Regions from separate parts of the Nocardioides segetis genome, predicted to be linked through region 1. Evidence: riboswitches for the same ligand, from Rfam matches in the RefSeq annotation. Region 1 holds a riboswitch; the other holds the start of a gene.
The links. A riboswitch is a leader RNA that binds a small molecule or an ion and turns the genes downstream of it on or off. The one in region 1 is predicted to bind cobalamin.
Positions count from the first base shown of each region.

Region 1 (14,727 bases):
GGCAGCGCCGTCCCGGTCAGTGCGGCGAGCAGCGCGTCGAGCCGCCCGCGCACGTGGTCCTCGACCTCGCCGACCGCCGCGTCCCACAGGGCGGCGTCGTCGATCACGCCGGTGAGCCAGGTGCCGAGGCAGTCGACGAGGACCGGCGCGTCGGCCGCGGCGATCACCCCGGCGACGTCCCGCGTCTCGGCGGTGGACCAGGTGGCGGGTCGGCGCGCGCGATGCGCCGCGATCCGCGCCGCCCAGTCGGCGTCGTCGTAGACCGGTCCGGCGGCGACATAGGTGACCGTGGGTGCGTCGGCGAGCAGGGACTCGGCATGCCGGGACTTGCCGGAGCGCACGCCCCCGGTGACCAGGACCCTCACGGCCGGCTCACGGGAGGGTGAAGGCGACCTTGCGGGTCGCCAGGTCGGCGCTGGCGAGGGTGACCGTGACGTCCTCACCGAGCGGGAGCGGCTGCGCGGAGGTGACCGGCGCCTCGACGCCGACCTCGGCGAGCACCACCACGCCGGTGGTGCGCTCGTCGTCGCGGACGCTGGTGACGACGCCGTCGAACTCCCTGCCGATCCGGTCGGCCAGCACCGCGGCCTCGATCAGGTCGAGGACCGCGCGCTCGTAGGAACCGGCCCGGCGCGCGGAGTCCTGCAGGGTCTTGGGCAGCCCCGGCAGCGCGGCCGCCACCCAGTCGGGGACGGGCGACCCGGCGCAGATCGCGACGCAGACCTCGCCGGCGTACCGGTCGCCGAGGCGGCGCAGCGGAGCGGTGACGTGGGCGTACTCGGCGGCGATGGCCGAGTGACGCGTCTGGTCGGGCAGCTCTCCGTCGAAGGAGGCGTACCCGCTGCCGCGCAGCAGGCGGGTGCAGGCGACGATCATCGCCTGGTGCTGCGACAGCGTCGGGTCCAGGGAGCGGACGAAGTCCGGGTAGTCGCGGTCCGGCGGCCAGGAGATGCGCAGACCCTTGGCCACCCGGCGCAGCCGGGCGACGTCGCGGGGGTCGGCCGGCGGCAGCGTCCGCAGCATCCCGACCTGCGCGCCGACCATCAACGACGCCGCGCCCATGCCGGTCAGCAGCGAGATCTGGGCGTTCCAGAGCTCGACGGGCAGCTGCTCGCGGAACACCAGCTGGAAGCTGCCGTCGGTCTCGTCGACCTCCTGCTCGGGCAGCGGCAGCGAGATGCCGCCGCGGGCGACCTCCTGCTGCTCGCGCAGCCGGCCGACCTCGCGGAGCAGCACGAGCACGTCGCCGGCGGTGCCGTCGTCGAGCGCCCGCTGGGCGTCGACATAGGACCAGCGTGCGGTCGAGCGGACCCGGGCCCGTTCGACGCGCACGTCGGTCATCGCGCCCGCACCGTCGAGTCGGATCGTCCAGAGCAGCGCCGGGCGCACCTGATCGGGCAGCAGCGAGGCGGCGTCCTCGGAGAGCGCGGGCGGGTGCAGCGGGATCCGGGTGCCGGCGCCGTAGAGCGTCTCGCCGCGCTTGTTGGCCTCGACGTCGACGGGGTCGCCGGGCCGCACGAACGCCGCGACATCGGCGATCGCGTAGTGGACGACGAAGCCGCTGCCGTCGCGCTCGATGTGGACGGCCTGGTCGAGGTCCATCGAGCCCTCGGGGTCGATGGTGAGGAACGGCAGGTCGGTGCGGTCCAGGTCGGGGAGCGCCACCGCGGCCGCGGCGCGCTCCGCCGCGGCGGTCACGTCGGCCGGGAACTCGCCGGGCAGCTCGAGCTCCCGCGCGATCGCCTGGAGCCCCTGCTGGATCTCCGGGGAGCTCGCCTTGACCCGGACCACGAGATTGCTCGGCATGTCAGGGACCTTATCGTTGGCGCCGTGCTGATCCTGTTGCCGCCGAGCGAGGGCAAGGCCGTCCCCCGGCGGGGCCGGCCGCTCGACCTCGCGTCGCTGTCGTCCCCCGCGCTGACCCAGGCGCGCCGCGACGTACTGGAGGCGCTGGTCGAGCTGTGCCGCGAGGATCCGGCCAAGGCGGCCGAGGTCCTGGGGCTGTCGGCCGGGCAGGCCGACCTGGTCGAACGCAACGCGAGCCTGCTGTCCGCACCGACCGCGCGGGCGGACCGGATCTACACCGGCGTCGTCTACGACGCCCTCGACGTCACCACCCTGTCGGCGGGGGCCAAGCGCCGCGCGACCGCCCGGGTCGCGGTCGCCTCCAGCCTGTTCGGGATGGTGCGTCTCGGCGACCGGATCCCGGCGTACCGGCTCTCGGGCGACGCCTCGCTCCCCCGCCTGGGGCCGGTGGCCGCGGTGTGGCGCGACGCGCTGCCGGACGTGATGGGCGAGGCCCTCGGCCGGGGCCTGCTCGTGGACCTGCGCTCCGGGATGTACGCGGGCTTCTGGAGACCCGGCCCCGACCTCGCGCCGCGCGTCGCGACCGTGCGGGTGCTGCACGAGCAGGGCGGCGTCCGCAAGGTCGTCAGCCACTTCAACAAGGCCACCAAGGGCCGCATCGTCCGGGCGCTGCTCGAGGACGGCGCCGATCCCCGCACGCCGACGGCGCTGACCGACGTGCTGCGCCGGCTCGGGTGGACCGTCGAGGTGGGGGCTCCGGGCAGGTCCGGGACCCAGCTCGACGTGGTCGTCAGCGAGCTGTGATCCGAGCCGCTACCAGCGCCCGGTGTCGCGCAAGGTACGCCGACCGGGGGCGAGCGTGTTGAAGAACCGCATCGAGCCCTTCCGCTCCCCGGTCCGCGGGTCGGGGTAGAAGGCGAGGACGGAGACAGCCGCCGGCGCGAGCTCCATCCGGAACAGCGTCTCCAGCGGGGCGTCGAGGGCGTGCGCGACCAGCGTCTTGATCGGCGTGACGTGGCTGACCAGGACGACGGTGCGCCCGGCGTGGTTGTCGAGAAGTCGGGCGAGGCCGGCCAGCACCCGCTCGCGCACCGCCACGAAGGACTCGCCGCCCGGCGGTGCCGCCGCCATGTCGGCGAACCACGCCTCGAGGCGCTCCTTGTCGCGCTCGGCGACCTCGGTGAAGCTGAGCCCGTCCCACGCGCCGAACTCCATCTCGGCGAACGCCGGCTCCTCCTCGACCGCCAGCCCCAGCGACGTCGCGATGATGTCGGCGGTCTCCCGGGTACGGCGCACCGGCGAGGCCACGACGACGTCGATGCTCTCCTTCAGCTCGGTGAGCCAGGCGGCCACCTCCGCCGCCTGGGCGCGTCCCTCCTCCGACAGCGCGGGGTTGTCGCCACCGAGGCCGCCGGAGAACCGGCGGCCGGTCGTGTGGTGGGTGACGCCGTGGCGCACGAGCACGATCGTGGTCGGCTGGCCGGGGCCGGCGGCGGGCGACTCGGCCTCCTCGATCGCGGAGTCGGGGTCGTCGGGCACCTGGTCGCCGGGGACGCTGACACCGGACCGGATGCCGTCGAGGGCCTCGTTGGCGAGCCGGTCCGCCGCGGCGTTCTCGGCGCGCGGCACCCAGGTGTAGGTCGTCCCCGGAGGCGCCAGCGCGCCGGCCTCGGCGGCCAGCACCCGCATGTCGGCGTGCTTGATCCTCCAGCGCCCGGACATCTGCTCGACGACGAGCTTGGAGTCCATCCGCACCTCGACCTGGGCGCCGGGGGCGAGGTCGGCCGCCAGCTTGAGCCCGGCGATCAGCCCGGAGTACTCCGCGACGTTGTTGGTCGCGATGCCGAGCGTGCGCGCGTCCTCGGCGAGCACCGCCCCTGTCGCCGCGTCGCGGAGCACGGCGCCGTAGGCCGCCGGCCCGGGGTTGCCCCGCGAGCCGCCGTCGGCCTCGACGACGACGCGGGGGTGACGGGGCTCGGTCACAGGCCGCTCTCGGGGGTGCGGACCAGGATCCGCTGGCACTCCTCGTGGCGCAGCACGGTCTCGGCCGGCGTGGCGCGGATCGCCGCCAGCTCGCCGGCGTCGAGGGTGAGCTGGCAGCCGCCGCACTGGCGGGCCCGCAGGGCCCCGACCCCCACGCCCCCCTTGCTCGCGCGCAGCTTCTCGTAGAGCGCGAGCAGGTCCGCGGGGATGTCGGCGACCATCGCCTCGCGGCCCCCGGAGACGGAGCCGATCTCGGCGTCGAGGGCGGCGATCTTCTCGTCGCGGGCGCTGGTGAGCGTGCCGAGACGGCTGTCGAGCTCGTCGATCGCGGCGGTGAGCTCGGCGAGCGCCGACTGCGCCTCCTCGAGCTGCTCCATGACCTCGAGCTCCTCGTCCTCCAGGGTCGAGATGCGACGCTCGAGGGACTCCAGCTCGTGCTGCATCCGCTCGAGTGCCTTGGGATCGGAGATCGCTCCGGAGTCCATCCGCTCCCGGTCGCGGCTGCGGCGCGCCTTCACCTGCTCCACGTCGGCGTCGGCCTTGACCTGGGCGGCGGCGAGGTCGTCGACCACGATGCGCTGGTCGCGCAGCCGGCCGTCGACGTCGGCGCGCTTGCCGAGCAGGTCCTTGATCTCCGCGGCCTCGGCCGGGTTGTTGCGCTGGTGGCGCAGCTGGTCGACCTGGGAGTCGAGGGCCTGCAGGTCGAGCAGGCGGAGCTGGGCGGCGGGGTCGGCGTTCACAGGTGCATCCTCACAGCCGCATTGTCCAAGGATCGGTGGAGATCGCGCTCACCCGGGTCTCGACGGCGTCGCCCAGGGCGCCGCGCAGCAGCTGGTCGACGACGGGCAGCCAGGTCCACTCCGCCGCCCAGTGCGCCACGTCGACGAGCGCCGGGCCGCCCTTCTCGAGGAACTCCGCGGCCGGGTGGTGCCGCAGGTCGCTGGTGACGTAGACGTCGGCGTCGGAGCCGGCGAGCCGGTCGAGCAGGAAGTCACCGGCCCCGCCGCACACCGCCACCCGGCGTACCGGACGGTCGGGGTCGCCGGCCACCCGCACCCCGTGCTGGGTGGGCGGAAGCGCCGCGGCCACCGACTCGGCGAAGCCGCTCAGCGTGGTCGGCTCGACCGTGCCGACCCGCCCGGTGCCGACGCCGGCGAGCTGCGGGTCGGCGAGCTCGACGACGTCGTAGGCCGGCTCCTCGTAGGGGTGGGCCGCCAGCATCGCGCGGACCACCGCGGTCCGGCGCCCGCGCGGGAGGACGACCTCGATCCGCACCTCGTCGACCGTCTCCAGCTCGCCGACCGTGCCGATCATCGGGCTGGCGCCGTCGAGCGGACGGAACCGTCCCTCGCCGGGGGCGCTGGTGAAGGAGGCGTAGTCGTAGTCGCCGATCCGGCCCGCGCCTGCCTCGCCGACGGCCGCGCGCACCGGGGCCGCCGCGTCGGCGGGCACGAACACGGTGAGCTTGTCGAGCGCCTCGCTCGGCGCCGGGATGATCGGCGCCAGGTCCTTGAGACCCAGGGCGATCGCGAACGCCTCGGACACGCCGCCGACGGCCTGGTCGGCGTTGGTGTGGGCGGTGAGCAGCGCGCAGTCGGCCTTCGCCAGCGTGTGCAGGGTCCGGCCCTTGGGCGACGTGGCGGCGAAGCCGTGGACGCCCTTGAGGAAGAGCGGGTGGTGCACGAGCAGCAGGTCGGCCTTCCAGTCCGCCGCCTCCTCCGCGACCTCCGGGGTCGGGTCGACGGCCAGCAGCACCTTCTTCACGGACTGCTCCGGGTCGCCGTAGACGAGGCCGACGGCGTCCCAGCTGTCGGCGGTCGCGGGCGGGTACCAGCCGTGGACCAGGTCGACGAGATCCTTGAGCGAGGGCATGGCGGCCAGGCTACCGAGGGGGCCGAGGCCCGAGGTTGCTATGGTGCCGGTGCCAGTCGACCTCCCCCGGGCACGTCCCGGGGCGGTCAGGGAACCCGGTGAGAGTCCGGGACTGACGCGCAGCGGTGTGGGTGACGGGCGGGGCACTGATCGGCACAGGAGATCAGAGTCACTGGGCCTACGGGCCTGGGAAGACGCCCCGTTCCGGTTGATCCCGAGTCCGAAGACCTGCTGGCCCTTGCGACATCCGTCGCGAGGTCGATGTGGGGCGATCGCGAGGAGCCCCGGCCTCGAAGGACCAGCGATGGCGCAGACCGCGCGCAGCCGCCCCGACCGGTGTCCCGGTGTGGTGCACCCCTGGCCGGCCGACGACGGCGGCCTGGTCCGGATCCGGGTCCCGGGCGGACAGGTGCCGCTCGCGGGGCTGCGCGCGCTGGCCGCCGTCGCGGAGGAGTACGGCGACGGCCGGGTCCGCGTGACGGGTCGCGCCAACCTGCAGCTGCGCGCCATGCCGCTGTCCCCGGACGGGCTGCTCGCGCCGCCCGCGCTGGTCGCGTTGGAGGCGACCGGTCTGCTGCCGTCACGTGCCCACGACCGGGTCCGCAACGTCCTCGCCTCGCCCCAGACGGGTCTCTCCGGCGGTCGGGCCGACCTGCGCCCCGTCGTCGCCGCGCTCGACGCCGCGCTGCTGGGCGACGACGCGGTGGCCGCGCTGCCGGGCCGGTTCCTGTTCACCCTCGACGACGGTCGCGGCGACCTCGCCGGGCGCCACAAGGACCTCGGCCTGGTCGCCCTCGACGCGGCGACGGCGCAGCTGCGCGTCGGCGAGCACTGGGGCGAGGTGGTCGCGCTCGACGCCGCACCCGCCGCGCTCGTCGCGCTCGCCCGGTCGTTCCTCGCCGAGCGCGGCTCCGGTCCGGGCGCGGCCTGGCACGTCCCGGAGCTCGCGCGCCCCCTCGCCCCCGCGGCTCCGCCCGCGCCCGGCGCCACCGTGGCCACCGGGCCGCTCGGCTTCGGCCGGGTCGCGGGCGGCCGGCACGTCGCCGTACCCGAGGACGGCCTCGACCGGCCGACCCTCGACGCCTGGTCGGCCCCGACCGTGATCGTGACGCCCTGGCACGGCGTCCTCGTCCCCGAGCCTGGATCCCTGGAGGTAGGCGCATGACCACACTCACCGCTCCCCCGCGCCGGTACGACTACATCGCCGACGGCCCGGCGATCTACGTCGACTCGTTCGCCACGATCCGGCGCGAGGCGGACCTGTCCCGGGTGCCGGCCGAGGCCGAGAAGGTCGCGGTCCGGATGATCCACGGCAGCGGGCAGACCGACCTCGTGGAGGATCTGGTCGTCCACCCGCGACTGGTCTCCGCGGGCCGGGCCGCGCTCGACGCCGGTGCGCCGATCCTGTGCGACGCCCGGATGGTCGCGATGGGCATCACCGCGGGCCGGCTCCCCGCGGACAACCCGGTGCACTGCTTCCTCACCGACGAGCGCGTGCCCGATCTCGCGCGGCGCTGGTCGACGACCCGCACGGCGGCGGCGGTCTCGCTGTGGGAGCCCCTTCTCGACGGCGCGGTGGTCGCCATCGGCAACGCCCCCACCGCGCTCTTCCACCTGCTCGAGATGATCCTCGCCGGCGCGCCGCGGCCGGCGGCGATCGTCGGGTGCCCGGTCGGCTTCATCGGCGCCGCCGAGTCCAAGGACGCACTCGCGGCCTTCGCCGACGAGCACGGCATCGACATCCCGTTCGTCACCGTGCGCGGCCGCCGCGGTGGCTCCGCCATGGCGTCCTCGGCGGTCAACGCGCTCGCCCAGGAGGCGGAATGAGCCGCGGGCCCGGACGCTTCCTCGTCGTCGGGATCGGCCCCGGCGACCCCGAGCTGATCACCCGCAAGGCCGAGCGGCTCATCGGCGCGGCCCCGGTCATCGCCTACCACGCCGGCGTGCGCAAGGAGTCGCACGCGCGCCGGATCGCCGCGGACCTGATCCCGGGCGACGCGATCGAGGAGGAGCTGCGCTACCCGGTCACCACGGGGACCACGGATCACCCCGGCGGCTACGTCGGCGCGCTGGCCGCCTTCTACGACGCCTGCGAGGCCCGGCTGGCGGCACATCTCGACGCCGGCCGCGACGTCGTCCTGCTCGCCGAGGGCGACCCGCTGTTCTACGGCTCGTCGATGTACCTCGTCGACCGGTTCCGCGACCGGTTCCCCGTCGAGGTGGTCCCCGGCGTCCCGGCCTTCGCCGCCGCCACGGCCACCGTCCCGGCGCCGCTGGTGCGGCAGAGCGACGTCCTCACCGTGCTGCCCGGCACATTGCCGGAGCCGGAGCTCGCCCGGCGGCTCGCCGACACCGACGGCGCGGTGATCATGAAGCTCGGCCGGACCTTCCCGGCCGTCCGATCGGCCCTCGCCCAGGCCGGCCGCCTCGACGGAGCGCTGTACGTCGAGCGCGCCTCCCAGCCCGAGGAGCGCTGGCTCCCGGTCGCCGAGGTCGACGCCGACTCGGTGCCGTACTTCTCGCTGATCGTGGTGCCCGGCGACTCGGCCCGGCCGGTCTCCCCGGACCGGCTGCGGGCCGGCCGGACCCGCACCGATTGGGCAGAGACCGCACGTTCTGAGCCCGAAATGTTGCGGTTTGGGACCAAACCGCAACCCTCGGAGCTCCTCGTGATCGGCCTCGGCCCCGGCCCCGACGGCTGGCTGACCCCCGAGGCGAGCGCGGCGCTGGCGGACGTGGAGCACGTGGTCGGCTACGCGCCGTACGTCCACCGGGTGCCCCAGCGCCCCGGGCTCCGGCGGCACGCGTCGGGCAACACCGTCGAGGTCGACCGGGCCCGGCTCGCCCTCGACCTGGCGCTGCGCGGCGAGCGGGTGGCCGTGGTGTCCGGCGGCGACGCCGGTGTCTTCGGCATGGCCGCCGCCGTCTTCGAGGCCGCGGCCGACCCGGCCCACCCCGAGCACGCGAGCGTGCCGGTTCGCGTCCTCCCGGGCGTGAGCGCCGTCCAGGCCGTCGCGGCTCGGGCGGGCGCCCCGATCGGCGCCGACTTCGCGGTGCTGAGCCTCTCCGACCGCCTCAAGCCGTGGCCGGTCGTCGAGCGGCGCCTGCGCGCGATCGCCGAAGCCGACCTGGTGCTCGGCGTCTACAACCCGGCGTCGCGCTCGCGGCGCGAGCAGGTCGTCGAGATGCAGAAGATCCTCCTCGAGCACCGCTCCCCCGACACCGTCGTGGTCGTGGGACGCGATGTCGGGCGCGCCGAGGAGTCGCTCACCGTCACCACGCTCGGCGAGCTGGACACCGACAGCGTCGACATGAAGTGCCTCGTCCTCGTCGGCGCCTCGTCGACGCGCGTCGAGCCGAGCGGCGCGGTCTGGACTCCGCGGTGGGTGGACTGATGGGCCACCCGATCGCGGTCGTCGGCATCGGCGCCGACGGGCATCTGTCGCCGACGGCCCGCGCCCTGGTGGGCGGGGCGGAGGTGCTGCTCGGTGGCGAGCGTCACCTCGCCCTCGTCCCGGCCGTTCCCGGTCAGGTCCGTCGGCCGTGGCCGCGCCCGTTCGGCGCGCTGCCCGGGGTGTTGGCGGAGCACGCGGGCCGACGCGTCGTCGCGCTGGCGTCGGGCGATCCGCTGGTCTCGGGCGTCGGTACGACGCTCGTGCGGATGCTCGGCGCCGACGCCGTCGAGGTCGTTCCCGCCGTGTCCTCGGTCTCCCTCGCCCGCGCCCGGATGGGCTGGTCGGCCGAGGAGTCCGCCGTGGTGACGCTGGTCGGCCGCGACGTCGACGCGCTGCGCCGCGAGCTCTCCCCCGGGCGCCGGCTGCTCGTGCTCTCGTCCGACGAGACGACGCCGGCGGCGGTGGCGCAGCTGGTCGCTGATGCGGGGTTCGGCGCCACCACCCTCACCGTCCTCGGCGACCTCGGCTCCGCCGCCGAGTCGCGGACCTCGTTCGTCGCCGGTGGCGAGCGGCCCGACAACCTGCCCCGGCTCCACGTGCTCGCGCTCGACATCGCCGGTCCCGGCGCAGGCCCCGGCGCCGCGTCCTGGGCCGCCGGGCTGCCCGACGACGCCTTCGAGCACGACGGTCAGCTCACCAAGCGCGACGTCCGCGCCAGCGCCCTCGCCCGGCTGGCACCCCGGCCCGGCGCCCTCCTGTGGGACGTCGGCGCCGGCGCCGGGTCGGTCGCGATCGAGTGGCTGCGCGCGCACCCGCTCACCACGGCCGTCGCCATCGAGAGCGACGAGGAGCGCGCCGAGCGGATCGGCCGCAACGCACGCCGCCTCGGCGTACCCCGGCTCGAGGTCGTCACCGGCCGAGCCCCCGACGCCCTCGCCGTCCTGCCCACCCCCGACGCGGTCTTCGTCGGCGGCGGCGCGACCGCCGCCGGGCTGCTCGACCGGTGCCGCGAGGCCCTCGCCGCCGGAGGCCGGCTCGTCGCGCACGGCGTGACCCTGGAGACCGAGCGGCTGCTCACCGACGCCTTCCACACCCACGGCGGCGAGCTGACCCGACTCGCCGTCGAGCACGTGACCCCGCTGGGCGGACGGTTCACCGGCTGGACCCCGGCCCGCGCCGTGGTGCAGTGGGCCTGGACCAAGGAGGCCGCCCGGTGACCGCCCACTTCGTCGGCGCCGGCCCCGGCGCGGCCGACCTGATCACCCTGCGCGCGGCCGCCCTCCTGGGCGCCGCCGACGTGGTGCTCCACCCGGGCACCTATATCGACGCCGAGGTCCTCTCCCACTGCCGCGCGGACGCGCGGAGGGTCGACACCCAGGACCTCGACCTCGACCGGATCACCGCGGTCATCGTGGCGGCGCACCGGGCCGGGCAGGACGTCGTCCGGCTCACCTCGGGCGACCCTTCGCTCTACTCGGCGTTGCACGAGCAGACCCGGCGACTCGACGCCGCCGGCGTGCCGTGGGACGTGACCCCCGGCGTTCCGGCGTACGCCGCCGCTGCCGCGATCGTCGGCCGCGAGCTCACCGTCCCCCTCGTCGCGCAGTCGGTCGTGCTCACGCGCACGCAGGCGCGCTCGACCGCGATGCCGGAGGGCGAGTCGCTGGCGGCGTACGCCGCGACCGGCGCGACCCTCGTCCTGCACCTGGCGATCACCCGCACCCGCGCGCTCATGACCGAGCTCGCGCCGTTCTACGGCGACGACTGCCCCGTCGCCGTGGTGTCCCGGGCGTCCCAGCCCGAGGAGCTGGTCCTGCGCGGCACCGTCGGCACCATCGCCGGCCTCGTCGAGGAGGCCGGTCTGCGCCAGGCCGCGGTGATCCTCGTCGGGCCGGCCCTGTCCTCGGCCTCCGCGGCCGAGTCCTACCTCTACTCCCCCGAACGCGTCGCTCGGAAGGAGCGCCTCCGATGAGCAGCACCGCGATCCCGCACTTCCCGTTCAGCGCCGTGGTCGGGGCCGACGGCCCCGACGGGCCGGACCCGATGGCGCTGGCCCTCATCCTGACCACGATCGCCCCGGACGTCGGCGGGGTGCTCGTGCGCGGCGAGAAGGGCACCGCCAAGTCGACGATCGTCCGGGCACTGGCCGCGGTCCTGCCTCCGGTCGAGGAGCGGCCCGTGCCGCTCGTCGAGCTGCCGATCGGCGCCACCGAGGACCGGGTCACCGGCTCGATCAACCTCGAGAGCGCCCTCGCCGAGGGCAAGGCGGAGTACGAGCCGGGCCTGCTGGCCAAGGCGCACCGCGGCATCCTGTACGTCGACGAGGTGAACCTGCTGCACGACCACCTCGTCGACCTGCTGCTCGACGCGGCCGCCATGGGCCGCGCGACCGTGGAGCGCGACGGCGTGTCGATGACCCACGAGGCGCGGTTCGTGCTGGTCGGCACGATGAACCCCGAAGAGGGCGAGCTGCGCCCCCAGCTGCTCGACCGCTTCGGCCTGACCGTCGAGGTCGCCGCGCCGCGCGACCCCGCGCTGCGCGCCGAGGTGGTCCGCCGCCGGATGGCGTACGACGCCGACCCGGCCGGGTTCGCGTCCCGCTACGCCGATGCCGAGGCGGCACTGCGGGCGCGGATCGACGCCGCCCGGGCGCTGGTCGGCTCGGTGCGGCTCACCGACGCCGGGCTGCTCAAGATCGCCGAGGTCTGCGCGGCGTTCGATGTCGACGGCCTGCGCGCCGACATCGTCACCGCCCGCACCGCCGTCGCCCACGCCGCGTGGGCCGGTCGTGCGCAGGTGAGCCTCGACGACATCCGGGTCGCCGCCCGCCTGGCCCTGCCGCATCGACGCCGGCGCAAGCCGTTCGACGCGCCCGGACTCGACGAGGACCTGCTGGACCGGGTGCTGGGCGACGACGAGCTGTCGCCCGAACCGGAGCCCGAGGGCCCCGAGCCGGACGGTCCCACCCCGGAAGGTGACCCCGACCCGGACGGCCCCGACGCGGACGGCCCCGGCGCGGGCGACCCCGCGCCGGAGGGCGACCCGGGGGCGCCTGATGCGGCCGCGCCGGACGCACCGTCATCCGCTCCGGGGGATCAGGCCCACGCGACGCCTGACGCTGCCCCCGGGGAGGCGCCGGGAGAGGCGCCGAGCAGCGTCGCGCCGACCGGCTCGGCGTACCGCACCCGGCTGCTGTCGGTGCGCGGCGTCGGCGCCGGTACGGCGGGGCGCCGCAGTCGCGCCCGCACGAGCAACGGCCGCCGGGTCGGCGCCACCCCACCGACCGGTGCGGGCGGCGCGATCCACCTGACCGAGACCATCCGGGCCGCGGCGCGCCACCAGTTCGCCCGGGGACGCCGGGGCGGCCGGCTGCTGCTCCTGCCCGCCGACCTCCGGGTCGCCGTACGCGAGGGGCGGGAGGCGAACCTCGTGCTCTTCTGCGTCGACGCGTCCGGGTCGATGGCCGCGCGACGGCGGATGGAGCAGGTCAAGACGGCCGTGCTGAGCCTGCTCCTCGACGCCTACCAGCGCCGCGACAAGGTCGGCCTGGTGACCTTCCGCGGGAGTGGGGCGGAGGTGGCGCTGCCGCCGACGCACTCCGTCGACGCGGCGGCCCAGCGGCTGGAGGAGCTGCCCTCGGGCGGCCGGACGCCGCTGGCCGAGGGCCTCCTGGAGGCCGCGCACGTGCTCGCCGTCGAGCGCACCCGGGATCCGCGGCGGCGCGCGCTGCTCGTCGTCGTCACCGACGGCCGGGCGACCTCCGGCGCCGATGCGGTGGGCCGGTCGCGGATGGCCGCCGCCCTGCTGGCGGAGGCCGGGGTCGCCAGCGTGGTGGTCGACTGCGAGTCCGGCCCGATGCGGATGGGCCTGGCGGGCACCCTCGCCGAGCACCTGGGGGCCGAGCACCTGCCGATCGGCGAGGTGAGCGCCGAGGCGCTGCTGGACGTGACCCGGCGGGCCGCATGAGCCACCCCGCCGGCAGCAGCGATCTGTACGACGTCATCGCGCGCCGCCGTGACGTGCGCGCCGAGTTCACCGGCGCACCGGTCCCGGACGAGACCCTGCACCGCGTGCTCGGTGCGGCCCACCGCGCGCCGAGCGTCGGGATGAGCCAGCCGTGGGACTTCGTGGTCGTCCGGGACCCGGCGACCCGGGCGACCTTCCGCGACCACGTCACCTCCGAGCGCGACACCTTCGCCCGCTCCCTCCCGCCCGATCGGCGCGCGTCCTTCGACCGGATCAAGGTCGAGGGGATCTGCGAGTCCTCGCTGGGCGTCGTCGTGACCCACAGCCAGGGACGCGGCGGACCGCACGTGCTCGGCCGGCACGCGATCGCCGACGCGGGGCTCTACTCCACCGTGCTGGCGATCCAGAACCTCTGGCTCGCCGCGACCGCCGAGGGCCTGGGCCTGGGCTGGGTCTCGTTCTACCGCGAGGACTTCCTCCGGACCCTGCTGGGCATCCCCGCCGACGTGCGGCCGGTGGCCTGGCTGTGCCTCGGCAGCGTGACCCACCTGGAGACCGTGCCCGACCTCGAGCGGCACGGCTGGCGATCCCGCCGCCCGCTCGCCGACGCCATCCACGAGGACACCTGGCAGATGAAGGAGAACGACCGTGCCTGAGGGCCAGCCGCTCGTCATACCGAACGACGGGCTCACCACCCGCCAGCGCCGCAACCGCCCGCTCGTGATGGTGCACACCGGGGACGGCAAGGGGAAGTCGACCGCTGCCTTCGGGCTCGCGCTGCGCGGCTGGAACCAGGGCTGGGACATCGGGGTGTTCCAGTTCGTGAAGTCCGCGAAGTGGCGCCTCGGCGAGCAGACCGCCTTCGAGAAGCTCCCACCTGGGAACGGCACCGTCGAGTGGCACAAGATGGGCTCCGGCTGGTCGTGGTCGCGCAAGGCCGGGTCCGAGGAGGACCACGCCGCCGACGCCGCCGAGGGCTGGGCGGAGATCAAGCGCCGGATCGCGACCGAGCGGCACGACCTGTACCTGCTCGACGAGTTCACCTACCCGATCAACTGGGGCTGGGTCGACGTCGACGACGTCGTGGAGACGCTCGCGAGCCGGCCCGGTCACCAGCACGTCGTGATCACCGGGCGGCGGGCCGATCCGAAGCTGGTCGAGCTGGCCGACCTGGTGACCGAGATGACCAAGGTGAAGCACCCGATGGACGTGGGCCAGAAGGGCCAGAAGGGCATCGAGTGGTGACCGCCCGTGGCTGAGCTGCCCCGCGTCGTCGTCGCGGCGCCCGCCACCGGGCAGGGCAAGACGACCGTCGCCACCGGCCTGATGGCCGCCCTGACCGCCGCCGGGCACGCGGTCAGCGGGCACAAGGTGGGCCCCGACTACATCGACCCCGGCTACCACGCGCTCGCCTGCGGGCGCCCGGGCCGCAATCTCGACCCCCACCTGGTCGGCGCGTCCCTCGTCGCGCCCCTCCTGCTGCACGGCGCGCGCTCCCCCGAGCCCGCCGACGTCGCGGTGGTCGAGGGCGTGATGGGCCTGTACGACGGCCGGATCGGCGGCAACGGCTTCTCGTCCACCGCGCACGTCGCCGCCCTGACCCGCACCCCCGTCGTGCTCGTCGTGGACATCTCCCGCTCCTCGCGCTCGATCGGCGCGGTCGTGCACGGGATGGCGACCTGGGACCCGACCGTGGCGGTGGCGG
Region 1 is NZ_JBNINR010000007.1:138,266-152,992, forward strand. Features, by position in the region: gene cobU (bifunctional adenosylcobinamide kinase/adenosylcobinamide-phosphate guanylyltransferase) at 1-365, opposite strand, end outside; gene ACPZVR_RS15065 (RNB domain-containing ribonuclease) at 373-1,806, opposite strand; gene yaaA (peroxide stress protein YaaA) at 1,831-2,610, shown strand; gene ACPZVR_RS15075 (bifunctional RNase H/acid phosphatase) at 2,620-3,789, opposite strand; gene ACPZVR_RS15080 (zinc ribbon domain-containing protein) at 3,786-4,529, opposite strand; gene ACPZVR_RS15085 (Nif3-like dinuclear metal center hexameric protein) at 4,540-5,661, opposite strand; cobalamin riboswitch at 5,698-5,911, shown strand; gene ACPZVR_RS15090 (ferredoxin-like domain-containing protein) at 5,966-6,826, shown strand; gene ACPZVR_RS15095 (precorrin-8X methylmutase) at 6,823-7,488, shown strand; gene cobJ (precorrin-3B C(17)-methyltransferase) at 7,485-9,056, shown strand; gene cbiE (precorrin-6y C5,15-methyltransferase (decarboxylating) subunit CbiE) at 9,056-10,273, shown strand; gene ACPZVR_RS15110 (cobalt-precorrin-4/precorrin-4 C(11)-methyltransferase) at 10,270-11,028, shown strand; gene ACPZVR_RS15115 (VWA domain-containing protein) at 11,025-13,022, shown strand; gene bluB (5,6-dimethylbenzimidazole synthase) at 13,019-13,678, shown strand; gene cobO (cob(I)yrinic acid a,c-diamide adenosyltransferase) at 13,671-14,267, shown strand; gene ACPZVR_RS15130 (cobyrinic acid a,c-diamide synthase CobB) at 14,274-14,727, shown strand, end outside.

Region 2 (14,727 bases), on a different contig from region 1:
ACGAGCGGCCGTCGTGGACGAGCGCCACCGCCTCCGGCTGTGTGCGGGCGGCCGTGGCGAGCAGGTCCCCGGGCAGGGCGGGGCTCGCCGCACCGGCCGGGAACGCGGCGGCACTCATCGCGGGGTCCGCTCCTCGAGGCCCCACGGGGAGTCGTAGCCGTCGGGCGCGGCCAGCAGTTCGAGGAAGGGCACCGGGTCGAATGCCTCCGGGCCCAGGACGCCGGTGCCCTTCCAGGCACCCGTCGCCAGCAGCTCGAGCGCCACCACGGGGTTGACCGCGGTCTGCCACACCACGCACTGCGTGCCGTACCGGTCCATGCTCCAGGCGTTGTCGACGACGTGATGGAGGTAGACCTCCCGCGGGTTGCCGTCGACGCCCGTCCCGATGACCCACAGGCCCGCGCAGGTGGCCCCGCTCATCGCGGAGCCGAGCCGGGCCGGGTCGGGCAGGCAGGCGGCGACGACGTCGCGCGGCGAGACCTCGACGTCGCCGACCCGGACCTTGTCGGTACGGTCGAGGCCGAGCTTGTGCAGGACCCGCAGCACCTCGATGAACTCCTCGCCCAGGCCGTACTTGAAGGTCACCCGCTCGGCGTCGACCCACCGCGGCATGAGCACGACCTCCTCGTGCTCGACGTTGACGCACTCGACCGGCCCGATCCCACCGGGGAAGTCGAAGACCTCCGGCTCGGAGAACGGCTCGGTGGTGAACCAGCCGCGCTCGCGCTCCCACACCAGCGGTGGGTTGAGGCACTCCTCGATCGTCGTCCAGACCGAGAACGACGGGGCGAAGCCGTGGCCCGCGACCTGCAGGTTCGAGCCGTCCCGGGTGCCGAGCTCGTCGATCGACGAGAACAGGTGGTCGGCGGCGTAGCGCGCGAAGACGTCGGACAGGCCGGGCTCGACGCCGATGCCGACCAGCGCGAGGCGGCCGGCCTCCTCCCACTCCCCCGCCCGGGCGAACTGGTGGTCGCCGAGCATCACGCCACACCGCTCGTACGGCTGCTCGGGGTGCGGCGAGGAGAGGCTCATCGCCATGTCGAGGTAGTCCGCGCCGGCCTCGAAGGCGGCGTCGAAGATCGCCTCGACGAAGCGCGGGTCGACCGCGTTGAGCACGTGGGTGATCCGGTGCTCACGGATCGCGGCGACCAGGCCGGCCCGGTCGGAGGCGTCGAGCCGGATCGCCCGGAGCCGGGAGTCGGGCTCCGCACCGGGCCGGCAGTTCGCCACGGTCGCGCGGGCGCGGGACTCGTCATGGTCGGCGACGACGAGGGACTCGAAGAAGTCGCGGGTCGTGGCGATGCGCACGAAGGCGTCGCCGACGCCCCCGGCGCCGATCAGGAGGACGCGCATGGAGGGCTGTTCCTTTCAACCTGGTGGGGGACGGTGCCCGGGCGGGCGCCGTCGGACCGGGGCGGCACGGCCGCCCGCAGTCGCTGGGTGTAGGGCGCCGACGGCCGGTCCAGGACCTGCGCCACCGCGCCCTGCTCGACGACATCGCCGGCCTTCATCACCAGCACCCGGTCCGCGACCTGGCGCACGACCGCGAGGTCGTGGGTGATGAAGAGGTAGGCCGTGCCGGTGGCCGCCCGCACGTCGGCGAGCAGGTTGACCACCTGGGCCTGGATCGAGACGTCCAGCGCGGAGACGGCCTCGTCGAGGATGATCACCGGGGGCCGCGGCGCCAGCGCGCGGGCGATGGCGACCCGCTGTCGCTGGCCGCCGGAGAGCTCGGCGGGCCGGCTCTCCAGTTGCCGGGCGCTCAGCCCGACGGCCTCGCCCAGCTCGCGCACCCGCGCGGCCCGCTCCGCCCGGTCGCGTACGCCGTGCAGCGCGAGCACCTCGGCCAGGGCGTCGCCGGGCGACTGCCGCGGGTCGAGCGAGGCATAGGGATCCTGGAAGACCATCTGCAGCAGCCGGGCCCGGCGCAGCCGTTCGCTGCGGCGCCGGGCCGGCCGACTGACATCGTGGCCGTCGAGGACCACCCGTCCCGCCGTCGGCGGGAGCAGGCCGGCGATCATCCGCGCGGTCGTCGACTTGCCCGACCCCGACTCGCCGACGATCGCCAGGCACTCGGCGCGCTCCAGGTGCAGGTCGAGACCGGTCACCGCGACCGTCGTCGCGCCGCGGGGGCCGGGGAACTCCTTGCGGAGCGCGGTCACGGTCAGCACGGGATCCTCCCCTCGCGCACGCACCGGACGGCGTGCTGGGTGCCGGTCAGCGGCGGGACCGCCGTACGGCAGGCATCGACGGCCCGGTCGCAGCGCGGGGCGAACGCGCAGCCGGCTCCGGCCTCGTACGCCGCGACCGGGTGCCCGGCGATGGCCGGCAGCCGCGGCAGCCGGCGATCGATGTCCGGCCGGGCCGCGAACAGGGCGCGGGTGTAGGGATGGCGCGGGTCGGCCGCCAGCGCGCCGGCCGCGGCGACCTCCTGGACGGTTCCGGCGTAGAGGACCGCGATCCGGTCGCACAGCTGGGCGGCGAGGTCGAGGTCGTGACTGATGAAGACCAGGCCCGTGCCCCGCTCGCGCCGCAGCTCGTCGAGGATCGCGACGACCTCGGCCTGGGTGGTGACGTCGAGGGCCGTGGTCGGCTCGTCCGCGAGCACCAGCGCCGGGTCGGCGAGGACCACGGAGGCGATCATGATCCGCTGGAGCATCCCTCCGGACAGCTGGTCGGGATGGCGATCCAACAGCCGGCGGGGCTCGGCGAGACCGACCCGGTCGAGCAGTGCCAGCACCTCGGGCAGCCGCGCGGACCGGGCCCGGCGGGCGGTCGTCTCCAGCAGGAAGTCGCCGATCCGCTGGCGCGGGTCCAGGTGGGCACGGGCGTCCTGGAAGACCATCCCGAGTCGCCGGCGCGGCACGTCGCGGCGGGTGCGGCTGCGTGCGAGCGGTGCTCCATCGAACCGGATCGTGCCCGACCGGACGGCACCGGCGGGGAGCAGGCCGGCCACCGCGCGGGCCAGCATGGACTTGCCCGCTCCGGACTCCCCGACCAGGCCCAGCGCCTCGCCGGGGGCCATGGCCAGGGTGATGTCGCGCAGCACGGTGCCCCGTCCGGGCAGCTCGACGACCACCTCGTCGACCTCCAGCAGCGGGATCGTCATCGCTTCTCCTTGCGGGCACGGGCGAGCGGGCGTCCCTCGGTGAGCCGGTCGCCGAGGAAGGTCAGGGCGACCACGGTGGTCACGATCGCCAGCCCGGCGTACACGGCCTGCTCGGGGTGTCCCTGGAGCAGCGCGGACGTGTCGCTGACGAGGACGCCCCAGTCCGCGGCGGGCGCCTGGACCGCGAGGCCCAGGAAGGACAGCGAGGCGAGGTCGACGAGGGCGAGCGCGAACGCGACCGGCACCTGGGCGAGGACGACGCCGAGGATGTTCGGCAGGGTGTGCCGCACGCAGATCCGCAGCCCGCCCATGCCCTGCAGCTCGAGGGCCTCCACATAGGGCAGGTGCCGCTGCGCGCGGGCCGCGGCCCGCGCCGTGCGGGCCACATAGGGCAGGTAGGCGACGGCCAGGGCGATCACGGCCGGGGTGAGGCCCGGCTCGAAGACGGCCACCGCCAGGACGGCGACCAGGATGCCCGGGACGGCGAAGATCACGTCGAGCACCCGCGCCAGGGTGGCGTCGAGCAGGCCGCCTCGCCAGGCGGCGCTCAGGCCGATCGGCAGTCCCACGGTGAGACTCAGGGCGACCACGAGGGCCGGCCCGCCGAGGCTGGTCCGGGCACCCCACAGCAGCCGGGACCAGATGTCCCGGCCGGTCGCGTCTGTGCCCAGCCAGTGCTCGGCGCTCGGTCCGGCGTACGGGTGCAGGAGGTCCTGCTGGTCGACGGGATAGGGCGCGACCCAGGGAGCGAGGGCGGCGAGCAGGACCAGCGCGGCCACGACCGCCAGTGCGATCCAGCCGACCGGGCCGAGGACGCCGCGCGCGTGGCCCCGGCGCGGCCGCCCGGCGGGGAGGGCGAGTGCCAGCGTCATGCGGCCCTCCTGCGCTGGCGTGGGTCGAGGCCGCGTGCGGCCAGGTCGACGAGGGTGTTGGTGACCACGAAGACCACGACGAGGAGCAGGCTGATCGCCTGCACGGTCGGGAAGTCCTGGCGATTGACGGAGCTGACCAGCAGCGAGCCGAGACCGGCGATGCCGAAGGCGTTCTCGACGACGATCGCGCCCGCGAACAGCGCCGCCACCAGCAGCCCGCCCGCGGTGACCACCGGGCCGGCGGCGTTCGGGAGGATATGCCGCGCGACGACCACCCGCGCGGGCAGACCGCGGGCCCGAGCCGTGATGACGTACTCGCGACCGCTCTCGGCGCGGACGCTGGCGCGGGTGACCCGGGCCAGCATGGCCGAGGAGACCAGGGCCAGCGAGAGGGCGGGGAGTACCAGGCCGCGCAGCCCGTCGGCGCCGTACGCCGGGAACCAGCCCAGGCCCACGGCGAAGACCGCGATCAGCAGGGTCGCCGAGACGAAGGTCGGGATCCCGGCGACGACGGCGACGACGGTCGTCAGCACGGTGTCGAGTCGGCCGGGGCGCAGACCCATCGGCACCCCGACGGCGATGCCGATCATGACGAGCAGCAGGCCGGCCAGGCCCACCAGCGCGAGCGTGGTGGGAGCGGTGGCCCCGAGTCGGGTCGCGACCGACTGGCCGCCGACGAAGGAGGTGCCGAAGTCGCCGTGCGCGACCGAGCCGAGCCAGTGCAGATAGCGGATCAGGAAGGGATCGTCGAGGCGGTACTGCTCCCGGACCGCCGCGCGCACCTCGTCGGTCGGGGTGGTGGAGCCGAAGAGCACCGACTCCGCGTCGCCCGGCGCCGCGTAGAGACTCGCGAACACGACGAAGCTGGCCGCGAGGATGCTGACGCACATCGCGCCCACGGTGCGCAGCAGCTCCCGGACGGTCACGGTGCGCCGACCGACGCCGTCCACGCGGTGCCCATGTACGCGAAGGTCAGCGGGACGCCGGTGATGCCTTCGTCGAGATAGACCGCGGCCCGCGGCGCCACGAGCGGGATCCAGGGCAGCTCCTCGGTCAGGATCGCCTGGGCGGCGATCACCAGGTCGGCCCGGGCGTCGTCGTCCGGCTCGCCGAACGCCTCGCGGAGCAGGCGGTCGACCTCCGGGTTGTCGTAGCCGCCGTAGTTCTGGCTGCCGTCCTTGTTGCCGATGAAGCCGTACATGAACGCGGGCTCCTGCACCTGCGTGTAGTTCATGGTGAGGAAGGCGTCGTAGTCGGCACGCACCGACGCGTCGGAGAAGAGCGAGTAGTACTGGGCCAGCGGCAGCGCGACGATCTCCATGTCGAGGCCCAGCTCCTTGGCGGCCTGCTGCACGACCGTCGCGGTGGTCCGGTACATTTCGATGCCGCCCGGATAGGCCAGGGTGAGGCGCTCGCCGCTCAGCCCGGCCTGGTCGACGGCTGCCCGGCCGCCTCCGGAGGCGTCCTTGCTCGCCTGCTCGATCTCCTCGTACGCCGCCCGGTAGCGCTCCTGCGCGTAGCCCCACAGCCCGGGACCGGCGACGGCGTACAGCGGGTCGGCCGCGCCCGCGAAGGCGGTCCGCACCAGTGCCTCCCGGTCGACCGCGCCGGACAGCGCCCGGCGTACCGCGGGGTCGGCCAGGGGCCCCTCGGCCAGGTCGCTGACGATGATGTCGAGGTTCTGGGGCGTGCTGCCCTCGGCGCCGAGCCACAGCTCGCCGCTGCCCGTCTCACGCAGGCTGGGGATCACCTCGGCCGGAATGTTGAACCCGCCGTCGACCGCGCCGGTGCGGATCGCGTTGGCCAGCGCCTTCGCCTCGGCCGGGAACTCGAAGCGCACCTGCTCGGCCAGCGGCTTCCGCTCGCTGTTCCAGTAGTCCGGGCTGCGCTCGAGCGTCAGCGGGCCGACCCCGTCCCAGGAGTCGAGCACGTACGGACCGGTGCAGAGCACGCCCGTCCCGGGGGTGCCGAGGTCGTCGGGGTGCGCCTCGGCGAACGCCTTGCTGATGATCGCGCCACCGAGGGTGTTCATGCCCTTGAGGAAGACGGCGTTCGGCTCGGTGAAGGTCACCTCGACCTGGTCCGTGCCGTACGGCTCGATCGTGGCGACGCCCTGGTAGAGGATCGAGTACGACGACGCGAGGGCCGGGTCGAGGTTGCGCCGGAGACTGAACAGCACGTCCTCCCGGGTCATCGGCGTGCCGTCGGAGAAGGTCACGTCGTCGCGCAGGGTGAACCGGACGGTGCGCGGGTCGACCTGCTCCCAGGCCGAGGCCAGTCCGGGGCGCGGCTCGTAGCCGGGGCCGGTGTCGAGCAGGCTCTCGCACAGGTTGGGGATCACGGTGAGCTCGGGATAGTCGGCCACCTTGATCGGGTCGAGGGTGGCGGGGCTGCGGTAGTCGCCGTACCAGGTGAAGGAGTCGACGGGGCCGGTCGCGGCCGGCGTGGTGGTCGTGTCGGTGTCGAAGGTCGCCTCGGGCCCCGAGCTGTCGGAGTCGTCGGAGCTGCAGGCGCTGAGCCCGAGTGCGACAACGGCGACGAGGGCCAGGGCCGGTCGGAGCTCGGTACGGCGGAGTGTGGGCATGACGGTCCCTCTCGGTGGGTGAGGACGGCTCAGAGCGCCGTGACGACGCTGAGCTGGAGGTGGGTGTGGCCGGCGCCGAGTCGCAGGCGGTGACGGGTGGGCTGGATGGACACGGCGTCCCAGGGGCTGTCCGCGGTGCCGGGATGCGGTGCATAGAGCGGGAAGTCGCTCGCGCTGACCTGGAGCCGCAGGCGGTGTCCGGGCCGGAACCGGTAGCCGGTCTCGCCCAGGTCGACAACGCCGCCGGCGGTGCCCTCGACCCGGCGCTGGCCGCGCACCACCAGCCGGGTGGTGCCGTCCGGGGCGACGTCGTGCAGCTTGACGAAGACGTCGGTGCTCGGGCCCGCGACGTCCAGGTCGACGACCGCGTGCACCGGGCCGGCGAGGTCCAGCGGCTCGGACAGGGGGGCGCCGGTGAAGGTGAGCACGTCCGGCCGGTCGTGGACGACGCTCTCGTCCGGGTACTCGATGAGGAAGGTGAAGGAGTCGACGACGGTCGACGGCACCGGGTCGGCCGGGTCGTGGACCCACTCCGCGTGCTCGGCCGCCCGCGGGGTGGCGTCGAGCGCACCGCCGTCGGCGGACGCGGTCGCCGCGGCGCCCTCGGCCGGGTAGAGCCGCAGCGTCGACGCGGTGACCGGCGGCCAGGAACCGGCGGTGCGGACTCCTAGATGGCCGTGCCACCAGGTGGCCCGGTCGACGGCGCCCTCGCGGCCCCGGACGTGCACGTCGAAGAAGTCCAGGGTGCGGCCCAGGTAGCGCGGCAGCATCGCCTGCAGGACCGCCGGGTCCAGGCCGTGATTGCGCTCGGGCGGGACCGGCGCGTCGTCGAGGTGGAAGGAGTAGTGGTCGCACGCGTCGGCGTCGAGATAGGCGAGGTGGCGCCAGGCGGGCTGGGCCAGCTGCTCGCGGTAGTCCTGCATGGAGAGGTCGAGCAGGTTGTCGAACCAGCCCACCCGGTGCAGGACCGGCACCGGCCGGGCGGCGAAGGGGGGCCGGGCCGCCAGCTCGGGCGTCGCCGGGCCGCCGGAGAGCACCCGGTCGAGGATCTGCGAACGGGCGCCGATCGCCGAGAAGGCGGACTCGAAGAGGTCGCGCAGCGGCCGCACGGTCCAGTCGACCTCGTAGTCGTAGGCGGCGTTGTCCACCCAATGGTGCGCGAAGTAGTTGGCTTGGTAGAGGCTGGTCGCCCGCTGCTGGGGTGCGCCGCCGCCCCAGGACCCGATGGCCATCCCGGTCACCCGCGGCGCGATCGCCCGCAGCGCGGGATGTCCACCGGCGACGCCGGCCCACTGCGTGTAGCCGTGGTACGAGTCGCCGACCATGCCGACCGTGCCGTCCGACCAGGCTTGGGCCGTGACCCACCCGAGGGTGTCGAAGGTGTCCGCGACCTCGTTGCGGAACGGGTAGGTCTCGCCCTCGGAACGGAACTTGCCCCGCACGTCCTGGACGACCAGGACATAGCCCCGGTCGAGGTAGTGCGGCGCGATCTGCTCGATGGCCATCCACGCGCTGTTCTTGTCGTACGGCAGCCGACAGACCACGGCGGGATGGCGACCGGGACGGTCGGGCAGGTAGACGTCGGTGGCGAGCCGGACGCCGTCGCGGGTGCGGACGAGGTGCTGCTCGGCGACGTCGCTCAGCGGTGCCGGCTCGATCCGGGTGAAGGGCAGGGACATGCGGGATGCTCCGGTTCTGTCAGAGGTTGCGCTGGTAGTCGTCGGCGAGGTCGTCCTCGAGGAGGGCGGCCGTGAGTCCGTCGATGCCGATATGGGCGGCGGCGATGACGCCGCCGCTGGGCAGGAGGTCGGCGAGCTCCTGGCGGCCGCTCTCCCACAGCCCGCCGCGGAGGTTGGCCTTGCCGCAGTGCAGGTAGGCCTGCTCGACCTCGATCACGGTGGCCAGCGACGGGACCCGGCCGCGGGCCTCGAGCATCGGCATCAGCTCCGGGTCGTCGCTCGGGTAGGCGCGGCCGTTGACGCGGAGCGTCTCGGCGTACCCGGGGACGAGGAAGAGCATGCCGACGGCCGGCTCGTGGCAGATGTTGGTGAAGGACTCGGCGAGCTGGTTGCCGGGGCGGTCCGGCAGGACCAGGGTCCGCTCGTCGAGGACCCGCACGAAACCGGGGTCGTCGCCGCGCGGCGAGCAGTCGGCCAGGCCGTCGGGACCGACCGTCGCCAGGACGCAGTACGGCGAGTGCGCGACGAAGAGCTGGCAGTAGGGATCGAGGTGGTCGAGCACCTTGGCCTCGATGGCCGGGTCCGGGTGGCCGACCAGCTCGCGGACCCGGGCGAGGTCGACGCGGCGGGGGCGGGTGTGCACGGTCATCAGAGCTCCAGCTCCAGGTGTGCGGTGAGGGCGCGGGAGACGCAGGCCGCCATCACCCGCGGCGCCTCCTGGGAGGCCAGGCCGACGTGGTCGCGGTGGTCGGGCTCGCCGGCGCGCACCACGACCTCGCAGGTGCCGCAGAGGCCCTCGCGGCAGGAGCCGACCACAGGGAGGCCGGCGGCGGACAGCACGTCGAGGAGCGAGCGGTCGGCGTCGACGTGCAGGTCCAGGCCGCTGCGCACGCACCGGACGTCGAAGGGCTGTCCCGGCGGGGCCTCCGTGCCCGGGGCCCGGAACCGCTCGCCGTGGAAGGCGAGCTCGGCCCTCTCGGCGCAGAGCTCCTCGAGCGCGTCCATCATCGACGTCGGTCCGCACGCGTAGACCCGGGCCTCCCCATGCCGGCGCAGGTGGGCGTCGAGGTGGCCGGACAGGTCGAAGCGCCCGTCCGCGCCGGACGCCCACACCGTGCTGCGCACCGTGCTCGGCACGACGGTGGGCTCGGGCGCGTCCAGCCGGGTGAGCCGGTCGACGAACGCCATCGTGGCGCGCTCCCGGCCGACGTACGCGAGGGTCCACGGGATGCCGTCGGCCTCGGCCCGCCGGACCATCGGCAGGATCGGGGTGATCCCGATCCCGCCGGCGACGAAGGCATAGGAGTCGGCCGGGAGGAAAGGGAAGTGGTTGCGCGGCGCCGAGATCCGGACCCGCTGGCCGGGCCGCAGGAAGCGGTGCACGTAGTCCGAGCCGCCCCGGCCGCGCGGGCAGTGCCGGACCGCGATCCGGTAGCGGACGTCGACCGGGTCTCCGCACAGCGAGTACTGGCGCTCCAGGCCGGGCAGCAGCCGGATCGTGACGTGGGCGCCCGGGGTCCAGGCGGGCAGCGGCGGCCCGTCCGGCAGCGGCGCCAGCGCGACCGCGACCACGCCGTCGGCCTCCCAGCTCAGTTCGGCGACGACGACCTCCAGCTCCTCGGGCGTGCTCATGCGTACTCCCGGGCGTGCACCCGGCGGCCCGCGACGAAGGTCTCGTCGACGCCGGCCAGCGAGATCTCGTCGTGCCCACCCTGGAACGGATCGCGGTCGAGGACCACCAGGTCGGCGTCCCGGCCCGGCGCGATGCTGCCGAGCGTGTCCTCCAGGTGGTTGATCCAGCTGGAGCCCGCCGTGTAGGCGGCGAGCGCGTCGACCAGGGTGAGCCGCTGGTGCGGCGTGAGTGGCGCGCCGTCGGAGCCGCCGGGCGCCATCCTGTTGACGGCGACGTGGATGCCGAGCATCGGGTCGGCCGACGAGACCGGCCAGTCGCTGCCCGCCACCAGTGTCGCCCCGGCGGCGCGCAGCTGCTGGAACGGGTACTGGCGCTCGGTCCGCTCGGGGCCGAGGAAGGGCGCGGTGAGGTCGGACATCTGCGGGTCGAGGTGCGCCCACAGCGGCTGCATGTTCGCGGCGGCCCGCAGCGAGCGGAAGCGCGGAATGTCGTCGGGGTGGATCACCTGGATGTGGGCCAGGTGGTGGCGGTTGTCGCCCCGGTGACCTCCTGAGACCGAGGTCGGGCGGGTCGCCCGAGCCCGCTCCACCGCGTCCAGCGCCTCCCGGACGGCGCGGTCGCCGATGGTGTGGAAGTGCGCCTGGAAGCCGAGGTGGTCCACCGCGCCGACCCCGGCGGCGAGCTCCCGGGGATCCAGGTAGCTCAGCCCGCTGCCGGGCGAGGCGCCGTCGGGCGGCCCGAGATAGGGCGCCAGCATCGCCGCGGTGAAGTTCTCGCACACGCCGTCCTGCATGAACTTCACGCTGGTGGCGCGGAACCGACCCGAGCCGGTGCCCGCACGGCGCTCGAGGAGCTCCTCGACCTGGTCGACGCCCCGGGTCGGGTCCCACCACTGGGCCCCGACGACCCGGGCGACCAGGGTCCCCGCGGCCTCCGCGCGGCGGTAGATGTCGTACGTGTCGGGATAGTGCAGGTAGGCGCCGACCAGAGCGTCCTGCCAGGAGGTGATGCCGAGCTCGAGCATCCGGCGCTGCCCCAGCTCCAGGGCCCGGTCGTGGTCGGCGGCCGTCGGCGCCGGGGTGTGCCGCGCGACCAGGTCGGCGGCCGCCTCGTGCAGTGAGCCGGAGGGGGTGCCGTCGGGTTCGCGCTCGATCCGGCCGCGCGGCGGGTCCGGGGTGGTCGCGGTGACACCGGCCCGGCGCAGTGCCTCCGTGTTGACCCACGCGCCGTGCCGGTCGCGGTTGATGAGGAATGCGGGCCGGTCGGCGCAGACCCGGTCCAGCTCCTGGCGGGTCGGCGTCCCGTCGGCGAAGTGGTCCATCGACCAACCGCCACCGACGATCCACTCCTGCTCGGGATGCGCGGCGGCATACGCGGCGATGCGGTCGAGGCATTGCGTGGCATCCTCGGCGCCGACGAGGTCGCACTGCTGCAGCTCCAGGCCGGCGAACACCGGATGGGCGTGGGCGTCCACGAAGCCCGGCACCAGTAGCCGGCCGCGCAGGTCGACGACCTCTGTCCGCGGGCCGGCGAGCTCCCTCGCGGCCTGGTCTCCCACCGCCAGCACCCGCCCGCCGGCGACCGCGACCCCGTCGGTGAAGGAGCGCGCCGCATCGGCGGTGAAGACCGGGCCGCCGACGAAGACGGTGTCGGCGTGGAGCTGGGGCATCGGGGTCCTCCTGGGTCGCTGTGGAGAGGAGTACAGCGCGTCCCGGCACGCTAAGTCAATACCTTTGACTAAGAGACTGACTTGAAGGCGCCCTGCGCGCGGGACGGTCCGCGACGGGTGGCATGATGCGGCCCGTGAGCACACCGAAGGCCTCTGGCACCGCCCGGCGACGCCGGCTGCCGCGCGGCGCGCTGACCCCGGAGAGGATCGTGACCGCGAGCCTGGCCCTCCTCGACGAGCAGGGTCTCGCGGCGTTCACGATGCCCCGTCTCGGACGCACCCTCGGCGCCGACCAGACCGCGGTGTACCGGCACTTCGCCAGCAAGGACGACCTGGTGCTCGCCGTCGCCGACCGACTGCTCACCGAGGCCTTCGAGGACTTCGAGCCCGCCGTCGACGACTGGCGGGGCACGCTCGTCGACGTGTGCCAGCGGGTCCGCACCACCTACGTCAGCCATCCCGCCGCCGCCGTCCTCAGCGGCCCGCGGATCACCACCGGGTCCTCGGAGATGAAGGCCGCGGACGCTGTCGTCGGCGCCCTGCGCGCGGCCGGGATCCCCGACCGCGAGCTCGCGCTGTACTACCGCGTGATCGCCGACTTCGCGCTGCTGTGGTCCGGCGGGCTGGCCGGCTTCCGGATCCTCGACAAGAGCATCCAGGAGGCCGAGCGGACCACCTGGACGACCGCCTACGCCACGGCGCCCGACCAGTTCGGCAACCTGCACTCCATCAGCGGCGATCTCGACCGGATCGAGAGCGAGCAGGTCTTCGACACCGCCCTGGAGCTCCTGCTCGACTCCATCGCCGCGCGGGCCGCCCGCGCCCGGACCGAACGCGGCACCGCCTGAGATTTCGGGAGGCCCGCGTGCTAGCGTCCGCCTCGCCAGTCGTACTCACGAGCATCGTGGGTCAGGGAACCCGGTGAGAGTCCGGGACTGACGCGCAGCGGTGAGGGTGACGGGCGGGGCAACACGTCACTGGTGACGGACGGCGGACACTCGGCCGACCGGCACTGGGAAGGCGCTCCGTCCGGTCGATCCCGAGTCCGAAGACCTGCTGGCCGTGGACCCTCCCGGGTCCGCGTCACCCACCCAACAGGCTTCGCGCACGAGCCTCGGACTGAGAAGAGTGACCATGACGTCCCGTCGTACCCGGGTCCGCCCGACCCTGCTCGCCGTCCCCCTGACCCTCGCGCTGACCCTCGCCGGCTGTGCCGGCGCCCCCGAGCCGGAGCGCAAGAAGGCGGCCGGCGACGCCTTCCCGGCGCGAGTCTCCAGCTGCGGCTTCGAGGCCACCGTCACGGCCCCGCCGGAGCGCGCGGTGTCGATGAACCAGGGCGCGACCGAGGTGATGCTGGCGCTCGGCCTCGCCGACCGGATGGCCGGCACGGCCTACCTCGACGACGCCGTCCCCGCGAAGTGGCAGGACGCGTACGACGAGGTCCCGGTGCTGTCCGCGGAGTACCCCGACAACGAGACCCTGCTCGCGGCCGAGCCCGACTTCGTCTACGCCTCCTATCTCAGCGCCTTCGACGCGGACGCCGCCGGCCCGCGCGAGGAGCTGGCCGTGCTCGGCATCGCGTCGTACAACTCCCCGTTCGGCTGCGGCAAGGGCCACGACCGCGTGGAGATCGCCTTCGACTCCGTCTGGGACGAGATCGCGACCGTGGCCGCGGCGTTCGGCGTACCCGAGCGGGCGGCGGCGATCCAGGAGGAGCAGCAGGCCGCGCTCGACGACCTCGCCGACCGGCGACCGGGGGCCGGCCGCACCGTGTTCTGGTACGACTCCGGTGACAAGACCGCGTTCGCCGGTGCCGGCCAGGGCGGTCCCCAGCTGATCCTCGACGCGGTCGGTGCGACCAACGTGTTCGCCGACCTGGAGGGCAGCTGGGCCGACGTCAGCTGGGAGCAGGTCGTCGCGGCCGACCCCGACGTGATCGTGGTCGCCGACGCGAGCTGGTCCACCGCGGCCGACAAGATCGCGATGCTCGAGAAGGACCCGGCGCTCTCGGACCTGCGGGCCGTCCGGGCGAAGGCGTACGTCGTGCTGCCGTTCTCCGAGTCCACGCCCGGCGTCCGGCTCGCCGACGGCGCGGTGTCGGTCGGCGAGCAGCTGAGCGCGCTGGGCTGATGCTGCAGCCCAGCCGGTCGACCCGGCTCGCCCGGTCGCCCCGGTCCGCCCGGCCGGCGCGGAGCCGGCCGCGCACCGGGCTCCTGGTCGGGGTGGCGCTGGTCGCCGCCCTGGCCGTCAGCCTGGTCGTGGCCGTCGGGATCGGGTCGGTGCACGTGCCCACGGGCGACGTCGTGGACGTCGTGCTGCGCCGGCTCGGCCTGCCCGTCGACGACGTGAGCGTCGTCGACGACAAGATCGTGTGGCAGCTGCGGATGCCCCGCGTGCTCGGGGCGGCGGCGACCGGCGCGGGACTCGCGCTGGCCGGGGCGGTGCTGCAGTCACTGACCCGCAACGACCTCGCCGACCCCTACCTGCTGGGCATCTCCGGCGGCGCGACGGTCGGCGCGGTCAGCGTGATCGTGCTCGGGGTGAGCGTCGGCGGGCTGGTCGGCGGCGCCGCCCTCGGCACGGCGGCCTTCGTCGGGGCCCTGGTCGCGCTGGCGCTCGTCCTGACCCTGGCCACCGGCCGCACCGGGGACCTGCCGCCGGCCCGCACCGTGCTGGCCGGCGTGGCGATCGGGCAGATCTGCGCGGCGTACACGTCGTTCGCGGTGATGATGAGCGGCGACCACGACGCGGCGCGCCGGGTGCTCGCCTGGACGATGGGCTCGCTCGCCGGCGTGCGCTGGCACAGCGCGACGGTGCTGCTCGTCGTCGCGCTCGTCGCCCTGGTCGGGATCGTCGCGTGCGCGGCGGACCTGGACGCCTTCGCCTTCGGCGACGCCTCGGCGGCCTCGCTGGGCGTCTCGATCCGGCGTACCCGCTGGGTCCTGCTCGTCGGTACGGCGCTGCTGACCGCGTGCCTGGTCGCCTACACCGGCGCGATCGGGTTCGTCGGGCTGGTGGTGCCCCACGTCGTCCGGCTGGTCGGGGGGCCGCTGCACCGCCGGCTGCTGCCCCTGAGCGCACTGGCCGGCGCCGTGCTGATGATCTGGGCCGACACCGCGGCGCGGTCGCTGGTCGAGGGGCAGGAGATCCCCATCGGCGTGGTGACCGCCGTCCTCGGTGC
Region 2 is NZ_JBNINR010000017.1:25,720-40,446, forward strand. Features, by position in the region: gene ACPZVR_RS21595 (class I adenylate-forming enzyme family protein) at 1-118, opposite strand, end outside; gene ACPZVR_RS21600 (saccharopine dehydrogenase family protein) at 115-1,353, opposite strand; gene ACPZVR_RS21605 (ABC transporter ATP-binding protein) at 1,338-2,171, opposite strand; gene ACPZVR_RS21610 (ABC transporter ATP-binding protein) at 2,165-3,109, opposite strand; gene ACPZVR_RS21615 (ABC transporter permease) at 3,106-3,981, opposite strand; gene ACPZVR_RS21620 (ABC transporter permease) at 3,978-4,931, opposite strand; gene ACPZVR_RS21625 (ABC transporter substrate-binding protein) at 4,904-6,565, opposite strand; gene ACPZVR_RS21630 (CocE/NonD family hydrolase) at 6,595-8,244, opposite strand; gene ACPZVR_RS21635 (MSMEG_1061 family FMN-dependent PPOX-type flavoprotein) at 8,264-8,893, opposite strand; gene ACPZVR_RS21640 (PDR/VanB family oxidoreductase) at 8,893-9,876, opposite strand; gene ACPZVR_RS21645 (amidohydrolase) at 9,873-11,546, opposite strand; gene ACPZVR_RS21650 (TetR/AcrR family transcriptional regulator) at 11,681-12,394, shown strand; cobalamin riboswitch at 12,414-12,621, shown strand; gene ACPZVR_RS21655 (ABC transporter substrate-binding protein) at 12,681-13,676, shown strand; gene ACPZVR_RS21660 (iron chelate uptake ABC transporter family permease subunit) at 13,676-14,727, shown strand, end outside.
Region 2: linked by a shared signal. The riboswitch ahead of ACPZVR_RS21655 (ABC transporter substrate-binding protein) and the one ahead of ACPZVR_RS15090 (ferredoxin-like domain-containing protein) in region 1 are both predicted to bind cobalamin.